Regions from separate parts of the Bradyrhizobium sp. WSM2254 genome, predicted to be linked through region 1. Evidence: riboswitches for the same ligand, from Rfam matches in the RefSeq annotation. Region 1 holds a riboswitch; the other holds the start of a gene.
What was found. A riboswitch is a leader RNA that binds a small molecule or an ion and turns the genes downstream of it on or off. The one in region 1 is predicted to bind glycine.
Positions count from the first base shown of each region.

Region 2: another riboswitch for glycine. It lies ahead of gcvT (glycine cleavage system aminomethyltransferase GcvT); the one in region 1 lies ahead of A3M7_RS0113810 (L-serine ammonia-lyase).

Region 1 is NZ_AXAB01000018.1:178,706-185,672, forward strand. It holds gene hypF (carbamoyltransferase HypF) at 1-233, shown strand, start outside; gene A3M7_RS0113795 (HypC/HybG/HupF family hydrogenase formation chaperone) at 245-481, shown strand; gene hypD (hydrogenase formation protein HypD) at 478-1,620, shown strand; gene hypE (hydrogenase expression/formation protein HypE) at 1,617-2,657, shown strand; glycine riboswitch at 3,039-3,127, shown strand; gene A3M7_RS0113810 (L-serine ammonia-lyase) at 3,238-4,662, shown strand; gene A3M7_RS44070 (LysR family transcriptional regulator) at 4,775-5,698, opposite strand; gene A3M7_RS0113820 (ABC transporter substrate-binding protein) at 5,923-6,906, shown strand.
Region 2 is NZ_KI421444.1:129,494-136,460, reverse strand. It holds gene A3M7_RS0138395 (cyclic nucleotide-gated ion channel) at 1-441, opposite strand, end outside; gene alaS (alanine--tRNA ligase) at 447-3,128, opposite strand; glycine riboswitch at 3,360-3,448, shown strand; gene gcvT (glycine cleavage system aminomethyltransferase GcvT) at 3,594-4,739, shown strand; gene gcvH (glycine cleavage system protein GcvH) at 4,751-5,119, shown strand; gene gcvP (aminomethyl-transferring glycine dehydrogenase) at 5,277-6,967, shown strand, end outside.

The sequences.
Region 1 (6,967 bases):
CGGCCTGCGTCGACTGGATCGCCTGTGCGGCACGAGAGACCGGCCTCACCACAGTCGTTTTGAGCGGCGGCTGCTTCCTCAACGCGATCCTGAGCGAGGAGGTGCAGCGCGGCTGCGTCGCTGTCGGCCTCAATCCGCAGCTCGCGCGCCAGGTGCCGCCGAATGACGGCGGCTTGAGCCTCGGCCAAGCCTGGGTTGCCGCTCTTCAAATGCTCGAACAACAAAGGCTGTAAGGAAACGCCTGATGTGTCTCGCCATACCAGCAGAGGTTACAAAGCTCCTTCCCGACGAGATGGCCGTCGTCTCGATCGACGGCGTCACCAAGGAGATTTCGGTGGCGCTGATCGCAGATCTTGCCGTCGGCGACTACGTGATCATCCATGTCGGCTATGCCCTGACCAAGATCGATCCGGATGAGGCGAGGCGGACGCTGGAGCTTATGCGTGAGCTCAGCACCGAGGGGCAGGGAGCAATGCAGTGAAATACGCCGACGAATTTCGGGACAAGGCAATCGCGCTGGGGTTGGCCAAGGTGATCCGGTCTGAGGCCAATCCGCAGAGGTCCTACCGCTTCATGGAGTTCTGCGGCGGACATACGCACGCGATTTCGCGCTATGGCCTGGAGGACATACTGCCCAAGAACGTGCGGATGATCCACGGCCCCGGCTGTCCCGTCTGCGTGCTGCCGGCGGGACGTATCGACATGGCGATCCGGCTGGCCGATCGGCCGGAGGTGATCCTTTGCGTCTATGGCGATTTGATGCGGGTGCCGGGCTCGCAAGGTGCCTCGCTGTTGAAGGCGAAGGCACGTGGCGCCGACGTCCGCATGGTCTATTCCACGGTCGATGCGATCCGGATCGCGGAAGAGAATCCGGAGCAGGAAGTCGTGTTCTTCGCGATCGGCTTCGAGACCACGACGCCGCCGACCGCAATCTTGATCCGGCGCGCTGAGAAGAAGCAGCTCGAAAACTTCAGCGTGGTCTGCAACCACGTGCGGACGCCGCCGGCGATGCAGAACATTTTGGAGAGTCCCGACACCCGCAGCATCCGCCGCGTCGAGATCGACGGTTTCGTGGGGCCCGCGCATGTCAGCATCATCATTGGCACCGAGCCCTACGAGGTCTTTGCAGAGGAATTTGGCAAGCCGGTGGTGATCTCGGGCTTCGAGCCGCTTGACATGATGCAGGCGATTCTGATGCTGGTGCGTCAGGTCAACGAGAACCGGAACGAGGTGGAGAATCAATACAGCCGTGCCGTAACGCGCGATGGGAATCCGCGCGCCAAGGAGGAGGTCTCGAATATTTTCGAGCTGCGCGATCAGTTCGAATGGCGAGGCCTCGGGCTCGTGCCCTATAGCGGATTGAAGCTGAAGCAAACCTACGCCAGATTTGATGCGGAGATGCGTTTCGCCTTGAACGAGCTGCGCGTCCCCGACAATCCGGCCTGCGAATGCGGCGCGATCCTGCGCGGTGTCAAGAAACCGGTCGACTGCAAGCTGTTCGGAACGGTGTGCACGCCGGAGACCCCGGTGGGATCCTGCATGGTCTCCTCGGAAGGCGCATGTGCCGCGCATTGGACCTATGGTCGCTTCCGCGATCGTCAGCAGAAGCGGGCGTCATGAGAGCCCATCAGCGCAAGCTCGACATCAAGCACGGCTGCGTCGACCTGTCCCACGGTTCCGGCGGCCGTGCGATGTCGCAGTTGATCTCGGGCCTGTTCCACGAGGCGTTCGGCAACGAATGGCTGGCGCGCGGCAACGATCAGTCCGCCTTCGACGTCGGCGCCGGGCGCATGGTGATGACGACTGATGGCTATGTGATTTCACCGCTGTTCTTTCCCGGAGGCAATATCGGCTCGCTCGCGGTGCACGGCACCGTCAACGACATCGCCATGGCCGGTGCCCGACCGCTTTATCTGTCTGCGAGTTTCATTATTGAGGAAGGCTTTCGGTTTTCAGACCTCAAGATGATCGCGGACTCCATGGGCGAGGCGGCGCAATCCGCCGGCGTTCATATCATCACCGGCGACACCAAGGTGGTCGAGCGCGGCAAGGCCGATGGCCTGTTCATTTCGACCGCGGGCGTTGGCCTGGTGCCTAAGGGACTCGATCTCTCCGCCGAGAATGCGAGGGTCGGAGATCGGGTGCTGATCTCGGGCACGCTTGGCGATCACGGCGTCGCAATCATGTCAAAGCGCCAGAACCTCGCCTTTGAAACGGAGATCGTCTCGGATTCGGCCGCCCTGCATGATCTGGTCGCCAGGATGGTGGCGGCGGGCGGCCGCGGCATCCGTCTGATGCGAGATCCCACGCGCGGCGGCCTCGCGGCGACATTGAACGAAATTGCCCAGCAGTCCGAACTAGGCTTCAGCCTCCAGGAAGAGGCGATCCCGGTCAAGCCGGGGGTGGCGGCTGCCTGCGAGATGCTCGGGCTCGATCCGCTCTACGTCGCCAATGAGGGGAAGCTGGTCGCGATCGTGTCGCCTGATGTCGCCGGAGCCGTGCTGGCCGCCATGAGAGCGCACCCGCTCAGTCGCGATGCCGCCGATATCGGCGAAGCGGTGCCGGACGATCATCACTTCGTGCAGATGGCGACGAGCTTTGGCGGTGGCCGGATCGTCGACTGGTTGTCGGGCGAGCAACTGCCCCGGATCTGTTGAGGCCCAAGATGCGCATTCAGCCCCATGCCAACGCCGCGTCCTATACCTACACCGCGAAGCACGAGAGTTCAGTCCGGTGGATTCGCTTGAAATCTACGATATCGCGAGCCAGCACTGTGAGGAGCATTCAATCGAAGTCCTCAACGAATTCATTAAAGTATCTTTTCGCTGGCTGTGCACTCCGGATTGACCGACAAGACCCATGGCTCAATGCAAAGCGCCCAGACCGAAATCCCTCTACCGACAGGTCAACCCCGTAAACGACGCAGAACGGCAAGAATTTGCATCTTCGGTTCATTGTTGACCCAAGCCGCGTAGTAGAATACTTGAGAAGTGCAGCCACAAATTTGATGTCGTGACTCAGGAGGTCGAGTCCCAAAGACGTCGCTTGCGGAAGAGATCGGCTTCGGCCGACGCCGAAGGAGCAACCGCCCCGGAAACTCTCAGGCAACAAGGACCGCGTGTGACGAAACAACATCTGGAAAGAGGTGCCTTGGCACCCGCCGACGGGATAATACTCTCAGGCAAATAGACAGATGGGGCGCATTTGAAATCAATCACTTGATTGAGGTGCGCGTCCATGTCCAAGACTGTCGAACAAGTCACCACACCTAGTTTATCGGCCAGGCGCCTAGCCGGTCCGATCAGTGTCCTCGATCTATTCACGATCGGAATCGGCCCATCCAGCTCGCATACCGTTGGACCGATGCGCGCGGCCCATCGATTCATCGAATGCTTGGGCGAAGATCTATGGCGCTGTCGCTCTGTCGTCGTCGAGCTCTACGGGTCGCTGGCGCTGACTGGCAAGGGTCACCGCACCGATATTGCCCTTCTGCTGGGACTATCGGGCTGGCTGCCGGAATCCGTTGATCCTGAAGCCATATCCATTATTGCCGGGCTGATCCGATCGCGTTCCGAGATTTTGCTTGGCGGTCGTCATGCGGTTGGCTTCGATGAGCGTCAGCACCTCACCTTCCGCACCGGCGAGTTCCTGCCGGGGCACTCAAATGGTATGAAATTCGCAGCGCATTCGGATACGGGCGTCCTGCTTCGTCAAACCTATTACTCCGTTGGCGGCGGCGCGATCGTGTGTGAAGGCAACCAGCCGAGGAACCCCGCTGTTCGAAACGTTGGATGTGAGCCGTACCCGTTCACGTCAGCGCATGAGCTTCTTACGATAGGTGAGAGGACCGGCTTGTCGATTGCCGATATCGTTGCTGCCAACGAGCTATCGCATAGGGAGGAGACTGAAACCATCGCATTCCTGGATAGCGTTCGCGATGCAATGATGCGCTGCATCGATCGCGGGTGTGTCAACGGGGGTGTTCTGCCTGGTGGCCTGAAGGTACCGCGCCGTGCGCCAGGCCTGCTCAGCCAGCTCAAGACGACGTCAAAGGGGGCGGCACATCCATTTCACGTGATGGAATGGGTCAGCCTCTTTGCTCTCGCGGTCAATGAAGAGAACGCGGCCGGGGGACGGGTCGTGACTGCGCCGACGAATGGAGCTGCCGGCGTCATACCCGCGGTCCTGAAATTCTCCGAGATGTTCTTCCCGGATCCGAACCCGGCAAAAGCCCGCATCTTTCTCCTGACGGCGTCCGCGATCGGTATGCTCTACAAACGAAACGCTTCGATATCCGCCGCCGAAATGGGTTGTCAGGGCGAGGTCGGCGTTGCTTGCTCCATGGCGGCAGCAGGTCTTGTGGCCGTCCTGGGTGGCACCAACCGGCAGATCGAGAACGCCGCCGAGATCGGCATGGAGCATAACCTCGGTCTCACATGTGACCCGATCGGTGGCCTCGTGCAGATCCCGTGCATTGAGCGCAACACAATGGGTGCGATCAAGGCGATTAACGCAGCGATGCTCGCCTTGCATGGTGATGGCCGACATCACGTGTCCCTCGATGCCGTCATTGAAACGATGCGTCAGACGGGGGAGGACATGCGCACCAAGTACAAGGAAACGAGTCTGGGCGGTCTGGCAGTTAATGTGGTCGATTGCTGAAGATGAGGTACGCCGAAGGATTCGTTCTTCAAAGGACGCTTGTTTCGGACAATGCTCGGATCGCGCGGCGCGTTCGGCGTAACAGCGCCGCTGGTCGAGACCCGCTGCATCTTCACCCCGCAACCGGGAAGCCGATCTGTCGGGAATTCCGTCGTCGATGGGCAACGTCGAGAATGAGGGTTCGCAGCCATTGCAGCCCGGGATCTCGTTCATGCGAGATGCGCCACTGAAGAACGTCGGTCATGAGCGGGAGGGATATGGGAGCTTCCACTTTCCTTATCGGCAGCGTGGCCGCTGCCCGATCTGCCAGGTCTGCGGGGATGAGCGCGAGGAACTGGGTCCCGATTAGGGCTTGCGGAAGCAGGGTGAAGCTTGGTGCCGTTATGCCGGCCTGCGGAGCGCGGCCAAATTGCTTGAAGAACCAAGCTTCTATGAACGTCGCTCGCTCGCTATAGGCCTGGGCGTGACGCATCTCGAGAAACTGTTCGAGCGTCAAGCTATCCCCGACACTTTCATTCTCCTTCCATACGATACATTCGTAGCTGATCGAAGGGAGGGCGGCGAACGGACAATCTTCCAGCATGAATCGATCCGGAACGATCAGGAAATCGATTTCGGTGCGAAAAAAGCGGGTGCTAGGACCTTGGTAGAATATATTTACCGAGGGAGCAACAGCGCGCAATGCGGCAAGGATATCGACGATGAGAGTTGCCCAGACATAGTCAGAGCACGCGATCGTAAAATGTCGCTCGGAGGTCGCTGGGTCGAACGAGGTACGCATTGCCAAGAGTTTTTCCGTTTCGGTCAGGATGGCGCGGAGCGGCGCCACCAATTCCTCTGCGAGAGGGGTGAGAGCCATTCGGCGGCCGTTCCGAACCAGCAACTCGTCTTCGAAGTGCTGGCGCAGCCTGGATAGAATCCCACTTGTCGCCGACTGGCTGAGCAGCAGTCGCTCGGCCGCCCGCGATATGTTTTGATGGGTCAGGATCGCGTCCAAGGCGACGAGCAGATTCATGTCGAGGTGCCGGAACCGCATGGGTGTTCTCTTTGAAGTTTCCATGGTCTGTCGGGAGCCCTTTCGCTCCCTTCCCTGGCACGAGTGTACCCGAGGCGCATCAGGCGACTGGGGGCGTTTGTGCTTGGCCCGGGCGGGCAAGCCGCTTGACATTAAGTCTTATGTGATCACAATACGAGATCAAATTTGTCGTGGTCGTTTCGGTCACGGGCACCTGCCCGCAGAGACCAGAAGAGGAGGGACTTATGCCAAAACTGCACCAAGTTTTTGGGGTTCTTGCGGTTGCGATCGCCGCCTCGTTCTGGACAACGACCGCGTCCGCTCTGGACACTATAAACGTCCGGTTTAGCTGGAAGCTAAAGGGCGAGTATGGCTTCCTCTATCTGGGTAAAGAGAGGGGCCTCTACCAAAAGAAGGGAATCGATATCGTTCTCGGAGAAGGCGCGGGTGCACAAGCAGCTCTCGGAGGTCTTGTACGCGGCAACGAAGATGTCGTGGTCGTTCCGGCCATATTTGCCATCTCGGCAATCGGAAAAGGAATGCCGGTCAAGCTCGCGGCGATTTATCAGGAGCGAGCGCCCTTCGCCCTCATTTCTTGGCCCGACAAGGCCGTGACAACACCCGCGCAGATGGAAGGCAAGTCACTTGCGATCTCCGTCGGAGACCCTGCCACGACCTATCTGGACGTCTTCTGCGCGATCAACAAAATCAACTGCGACAAGATCAGCAAGGTTCAAGTCGATCCGCAGGTAAAATTTCCCCAATTCATGCAAAGGCGCGTCGATCTCATCAGCGTTTATACCAACGTTGATCTGCCCCTTATCGAAGAGCGAAGTGGCACAAAATTTCCTGTGTTGGACATGCCGAAGTTTGGCCTCGCCGTGCCTGGGCTTGCCGTCGTGGTGAGCGACAAGGGAATCGCCGAAAAATCTGAACCGCTCAGGCGCTTCCTCGCCGCGACCGAGGAGGCAATCGAGTTGACCAAGTCAGAACCGGCGGCAGCGACGGCAGCGCTGAAAAGCGCTTGGAGTGCGGCTCCCTCGGACGAGCTTATCAAAGCGCAGATCGTTGCAACTTCAGCCACGCTGAATTTCGCGAAGGGCCGGCCTGCCGGCTGGATCAGCGACAAAACGATATCGGACGCGTTGAAATTGATGTCCGCAACCGAGAGCATCGACCCGAACAAGCCGGTTACAGACTTCTACACCAACGATCTACTGAAGAAATAGCTCACGCCAAGTCGGTGGCACGGTCGATATACAGCTACTTAAATTTCTGTTGTGGTCCCGC
Region 2 (6,967 bases), on a different contig from region 1:
GCGGATCAGCTTGAAGAACGGCAGCACGCCGAGCCCGGCCAGCGTCGCGTGCCGGCCGGTGGCGAGCACCACCGCGGCCGGCAGGAACGCCATGAGGTCGATGATGCCGAGCGCCGAGAAGACATAGCCCAGCCGGTCGGACAGCGCCGAGCCCCTGCGCTGGGTGTGCCCCGCCACCGTCCACAGCCGCGCCAGATATTCGAGCGCGAACACGATGACGGCGAGGATGGCGATCGCGCTGAACAGCGTGTCGAACCGCGCGTCGAGCTCCGGCACCGAGGCGAGGATCATCGCGGCCACATTGAGCACGATGACGCCGATGATCAGCTGGATGAAGCGCGACCCGACCGAATAGGCCAGCGGATCGTGCTCCAGCAGTTCGTAGAGGCGATCCCTCAAATCGGGATCGCCAAGCCCACGTCCGCGCGGAACGGGGGGCATGATGTTTACGCGCCTGCCATCGCTTTTTCGATCGCCGCGAGCGCCTCGGTCGCCCTAGCGCCATCGGGGCCGCCGGCCTGCGCCATGTCGGGCCGGCCGCCGCCGCCCTTGCCGCCGAGCGCTTCGGAGGCGACGCGGACGAGGTTCACGGCGTTGAAGCGCGCGGTGAGATCGGCGGTGACGCCGACCACGATGCCGGCCTTGCCGTCCTCGGTGACGCCGACGATGGCGACCACGCCGGAGCCGATCTGCTTCTTGCCGTCGTCGGCGAGGCTCTTGAGATCCTTCATCTCGATGCCTTCGACCGCACGCGCCATCAGCTTGACGTCGCCGACCTCGCGCACGCCCGAGGCTGCGCCGTTGCCGCCGGCAGACGCGCCGCCGCCCATCGCGAGCTTCTTGCGGGCGTCGGAGAGCTCGCGCTCGAGCTTCTTGCGCTCCTCCATCAGGGCGGTGATGCGCGCCGGGACGTCGTCGATCGAGGTGCGCAGCTCGTTCGCCGCGGTCTTCGCCAGCGCCATGGTGTCGTTGGCATGCCTGCGCGCATAATTGCCGGTGAGCGCCTCGATGCGGCGCACGCCGGAGGCGACCGCGCTCTCGCCGGTCAGCGTGATCAGGCCGATGTCGCCGGTGCGCTTCACATGGGTGCCGCCGCAGAGCTCGACCGACCAGCCGAGCGCATTGGCGCCGCGCTCGCGCGCGGTCCGGCCCATCGAGACCACGCGGACTTCGTCGCCATATTTCTCGCCAAACAGGGCGCGCGCCCCCGCTTCGCGGGCTTCATCGACGCCCATGACGCGGGTCGTGACCTCGTCGTTCTCCAGCACCACGTCGTTGGCGATGTCCTCGACGCGGGCCAGTTCCTCCGCCGTGATCGGCTTCGGATGCACGAAGTCGAAACGCAGACGATCCGGCGCGACCATCGAGCCGCGCTGGGCGATGTGATCGCCGAGCACCTGGCGCAGCGCCTCGTGGATGAGGTGCGTCGCTGAGTGATGCGCTCGGATCGACGAGCGACGCGAATGATCGACCTCGAGCTGCAGCGCGGTGCCGAGCTTGATTTCGCCGCTCTCCACCGTGCCGATATGGACGAAGAGATCGCCGAGCTTCTTCTGCGTGTCGGTGACGCGGAACCTGATACCGCCCTCCCCGAGCAGCACGCCGGTGTCACCGACCTGGCCGCCGGACTCCGCGTAGAACGGCGTCTGGTTCAGCACCAGCGCGCCGGTCTCGCCGGCCTTGAGGCTCGTGGCTTCCTGGCCGTCCTTCACCAGCGCGGACACCACGCCTTCGGCGGTCTCGGTCTCGTAGCCCAGGAATTCGGTGGCCCCGAGCTTTTCGCGCAGCGGGAACCAGATCGCCTCGGAGGCCGCCTCGCCCGAGCCCTTCCAGGACTCGCGCGCCTTGGCCTTCTGGCGCTCCATCGCGTCGGTAAACGAAGCTTGATCCACGCCGATGCCGCGCGACTTCAGCGCGTCCTGCGTCAGGTCCAGCGGGAAGCCGTAGGTGTCGTACAGCGTGAAGGCGACGTCGCCGTCGAACATGTCGCCCTTCTTCAACGAAGCGCTCTTCTCGTCGAGGATGGCAAGGCCCCGCACCAGCGTCTTGCGGAAGCGGGTCTCTTCCAGCCGCAGCGTTTCCTCGATCAGATTTTCCGCGCGCATCAGCTCCGGATAGGCCTGGCCCATCTCGCGGACCAGCGCCCAGACCAGGCGGTGCATCAGCGGCTCTTTCGCGCCGAGAAGCTGCGCATGGCGCATCGCGCGGCGCATGATCCGGCGCAGCACATAGCCGCGGCCTTCATTGGAGGGCAGCACGCCGTCGGAGACGAGGAAGGCCGAGGAGCGTAAGTGGTCGGCGATGACGCGGAACGAGGCGACAGTCTGCTCGTTCGGCCCGCTGCCGAGCGCGGAGGCGGTCGCGTCGATCAGGTGGCGGAACAGATCGGTCTCGAACACGCTGTCCACGCCCTGCATGATGCAGGCCATGCGCTCCAGGCCCATGCCGGTGTCGATCGAGGGACGCGGCAGATCCACGCGCTCCTCCTTCGTCACCTGCTCGTATTGCATGAACACCAGATTCCAGAATTCGAGGAAGCGGTCGCCGTCCTCCTCAGGAGAACCGGGAGGGCCACCCCAGATATGGTCACCGCGATCGATAAAAATCTCCGAGCACGGGCCGCACGGCCCGGTGTCGCCCATCGCCCAGAAATTGTCCGAGGTCGGGATGCGGATGATGCGGTCGTCGGAGAAGCCGGCGATCTTCTTCCAGAGCCCATGCGCCTCGTCGTCGGTGTGGTAGACCGTGACGAGCAGCTTGTCCTTCTTCAGCCCAAAGTCCTTGGTGATGAGCGTCCAGGCCAGCTCGATCGCGCGCTCCTTGAAATAGTCGCCGAACGAGAAGTTGCCGAGCATCTCGAAGAAGGTGAGATGGCGCGCGGTGTAGCCGACATTGTCGAGGTCGTTGTGCTTGCCGCCGGCGCGCACGCATTTCTGCGAGGTGGTGGCGCGCTGATAGGGCCGCTTCTCGACGCCGGTGAAGACGTTCTTGAACTGCACCATGCCGGCATTGGTGAACATCAACGTCGGATCGTTGCGCGGCACCAATGGCGAGGACGGCACGATCTCGTGGCCGTTCTCGGCAAAGAAGTTCAGAAAGGTCGACCTGATCTCGTTGACGCCGCTCATGTTCATCCAATCGGGTGTGTTCGGACCCGCGACCGCCGTCCAAACCGGAAATTAAGGCTGATATCTGCGGGCCAAAGCGCTTTTAGACAAGGCCAGCTTCGCTGTCCAGAAACTGTGCAGAGAGATCAGAGGGTTGCCGCAGGCGCGCAATCCCGTTGCAATCCCGTTGAAAGGCGCAATCCCCGCGTTGACAGGCTTGGCTGCCCTGTGGTCTCTACCCATCTGTATCGTACGGCCACGTCGGGAGAGACCGGCTTTGGTGCCGGCGCCGAAGGAGCAACCGCCCCGGAAACTCTCAGGCAAAAGGACCGCGTGGCTTTGACAGCATCTGGAAAGAGGCGCCGACGGGCTTGAGGCCCGGACTGCGTCCGCCGACGGGATAATACTCTCAGGCACAGCGACAGATGGGGCTTCGACTGGTTGGCTCGGGGAATCGTCCCCGGGGAACCGCCGAGGGCCCCTGTGATGCTTGCACCCGACCAAGACTCCCTAAAACGTACGCCCCTCCACGACCTTCATGTGTCCCTCGGCGGCAAGATGGTGCCGTTCGCGGGCTATGACATGCCCGTGCAGTACCCCGCGGGCGTGCTGAAGGAACATCTCCATACCCGCAGCTCCGCCGGCCTGTTCGACGTCTCCCACATGGGCCAGATCCGCTTGCTGCCGAAGTCCGGCAAGGTCGAGGACGCCGCCCGCGCGCTGGAACGGCTGGTGCCGCAGGACATCGTCGCGATTGCGCCGGGCCGGCAGCGCTACGCCCAGTTCACCAATGAAGATGGCGGCATTCTCGACGACCTGATGGTCGCCAATTTCGGCGATCACCTGTTCCTGGTCGTCAACGCCGCCTGCAAGGCCGAGGACGAGGCGCATCTGCGCGCGCATCTGTCCGACGACTGCGTCATCGATTCGCTGGCCGACCGCGCCCTGATCGCGCTCCAGGGCCCGAAGGCCGAATCCGCGCTGGCGAAATTCTGTGCAGAGGCGCCGTCCGTGAAGTTCATGGACGCCGGCCCGCACAAGGTCGCCGGCCTCGACTGCTTCGTCTCGCGCTCCGGCTACACCGGCGAGGACGGGTTCGAGATTTCGGTTCCGGCCGCGGACGCCGAGCGTCTGGCAAAAAGTCTGCTGGAAAACCCTGACGTGCTGCCGATCGGCCTCGGCGCCCGCGACAGCCTGCGGCTGGAGGCCGGGCTCTGCCTCTACGGCCACGACATCGACACCGCCACCACGCCGGTCGAGGCCGCGCTGGAATGGTCGGTGCAGAAAAGCCGCCGCAGCGGCGGCGCCCGCGCCGGTGGTTTCCCCGGCGCCGAGAAGATCCTCGCCCATTTCGATCAGGGTGCCGGCCGCCGCCGCGTCGGCCTGCGCGCGGAAGGCCGCGCGCCGGTGCGCGAGGGCGCGCTGCTGTTTGCGGATGCGACATCCGCCGCGCCGATCGGAACGGTCACATCGGGCGGCTTCGGCCCGAGCCTGAACGCGCCGGTCGCGATGGGCTACGTGCCCACCGCACTGGGCGCGCTCGGCACCAGCCTCTTCGCCGAGGTGCGCGGCCAGCGACTGCCGCTCACGGTCGCCGCCATGCCCTTCGTGAAAAACACCTACAAACGCTGAGGACTTCAGAAATGACCACGACGCTGTACACCTCCGATCATGAATGGCTCGCCATCGAGGGCGACGTCGCCACCGTCGGCATCACCGACTACGCGCAGCAGCAGCTCGGCGACGTCGTGTTCGTCGAACTGCCCAAGCTTGGCCGCGTGCTGAAGAAGGCGGAAGCCGCCGCCGTGGTGGAATCGGTGAAGGCCGCCTCCGACGTCTACGCGCCTGTTACGGGCGAAGTGCTCGAGACCAACGCCGCGCTCGCCGCCGAGCCGGCGCTGGTGAACACCGATGCGCAAGGCGCCGCCTGGTTCTTCAAGATCAAGATTGCCGACAAGAGCGAACTCGGCGGCCTCATGGATGAAGCCGCCTACAAGGCCCACACGGCGTGAGGATATGACCCGAGCCGTTTCAACATACTCACTGTCATGCCCCGCGAAGGCGGGGCATCCAGTAAACGCAGCCGGTTCGGCCAGAACCGAGAGGCCGCGGCGTACTGGATCGCCCGCCTTCGCGGGCGATGACAGCAACTCCTAGCGAGGACCCATGATGACCGCGCACCGCAAATCCAACGGCGACACCGCCAATTTCGCTCGCCGCCACATCGGCCCGTCGGCGCGCGACGTCGCCGCGATGCTGGAGGCCGTCAACGCCAAGAGCGTCGACGCGCTGATGGCGGAAACGCTGCCGGCCTCGATCCGGCAGGCCGCCCCGCTCGATCTCGGCAAGCCGCTCAGCGAGACCGAGGCGATCGCGCATATGGGCGAGCTCGCTGCCCAAAACCAGGTCTTCACCTCGCTGATCGGCCAGGGCTATTCGGGCACGATCCTGCCCGCGGTGATCCAGCGCAACATCCTGGAAAATCCGGCCTGGTACACCGCCTACACGCCGTACCAGCCGGAGATCAGCCAGGGCCGGCTGGAGGCGCTGTTCAACTTCCAGACCATGATCTGCGACCTCACCGGGCTCGACGTCGCCAACGCCTCGCTGCTCGACGAGGCGACCGCGGCAGCCGAAGCGATGGCGCTGGCGGAGCGGCACTCGCGGGTCGAAGCGAAGGCCTTCTTCGTCGACAAGGACGTGCATCCGCAGACGTTAGCTGTGATGCGCACCCGCGCCGAGCCGCTCGGCTGGAAGCTGATCGTCGGCGATCCTCTCACCGAACTCGACAGCGCCGACGTGCTCGGCGCGCTGCTGCAATATCCCGGCAGTTCGGGCGCAGTGCGCGATCTCAGGCCCGCAATCGCGACGCTGAAGGCCAAGGGCGCCCTCGCGATCGTTGCCGCCGACCTGCTGGCCCTGACGCTGCTCGCCTCGCCCGGCGAGCTCGGGGCCGACATCGCGATCGGCTCGGCGCAGCGCTTCGGCGTGCCGATGGGCTATGGCGGGCCGCACGCGGCCTACATGGCGGTGCGCGATGCGCTGAAGCGCTCGCTGCCCGGCCGCATCGTCGGCCTCTCCGTGGATTCGCGCGGGATGCCGGCCTACCGCCTCGCGCTCCAGACCCGCGAGCAGCACATCCGCCGCGAGAAGGCGACCTCCAACATCTGCACCGCGCAGGTGCTGCTCGCCGTGATCGCCGCGATGTATGCGGTCTATCACGGCCCCGAAGGCCTTGCGCAGATCGCGCGCCAGGTGCATCGCCGCGCTGCCGTGCTCGCCAGCGGGCTGCGCAAGATCGGCTTTGCGCCTGCTAGCGAAAACTTCTTCGACACGCTCAGCGTCGATGCCGGCGCCAAGCGCGCCGAGATCGTCGCGCGCGCGGCTGCCGAGAAGATCAATCTCGGCGTCGGTGATGCGGCTTTGCGCATCGCGCTCGACGAGACCACCACGCCCGCGACCGTCGAGGCGGTCTGGCGCGCCTTCGGCGGCCAGCTTGCTTACGCCGAGATCGACGCCACCACGCACGAGGCGCTGCCGGAGGCGCTGAAGCGCACGACCGCGTTCCTCATCCATCCGGTGTTCCACGCGCATCGCTCGGAGACCGAGATGCTGCGCTACATGCGCAAGCTCAGCGACCGCGACCTCGCGCTCGACCGCGCGATGATCCCGCTCGGCTCCTGCACCATGAAGCTGAACGCGACCACCGAGATGATGCCGCTGACCTGGCCGGAATTCGGCTCCCTGCACCCGTTCGCCCCGCGCGAGCAGGCCAAGGGCTATCACGCGCTGTTCGCGCGGCTGGAAAAGTGGCTGTGCGACATTACCGGCTATGATGCGATCTCGCTGCAGCCGAATTC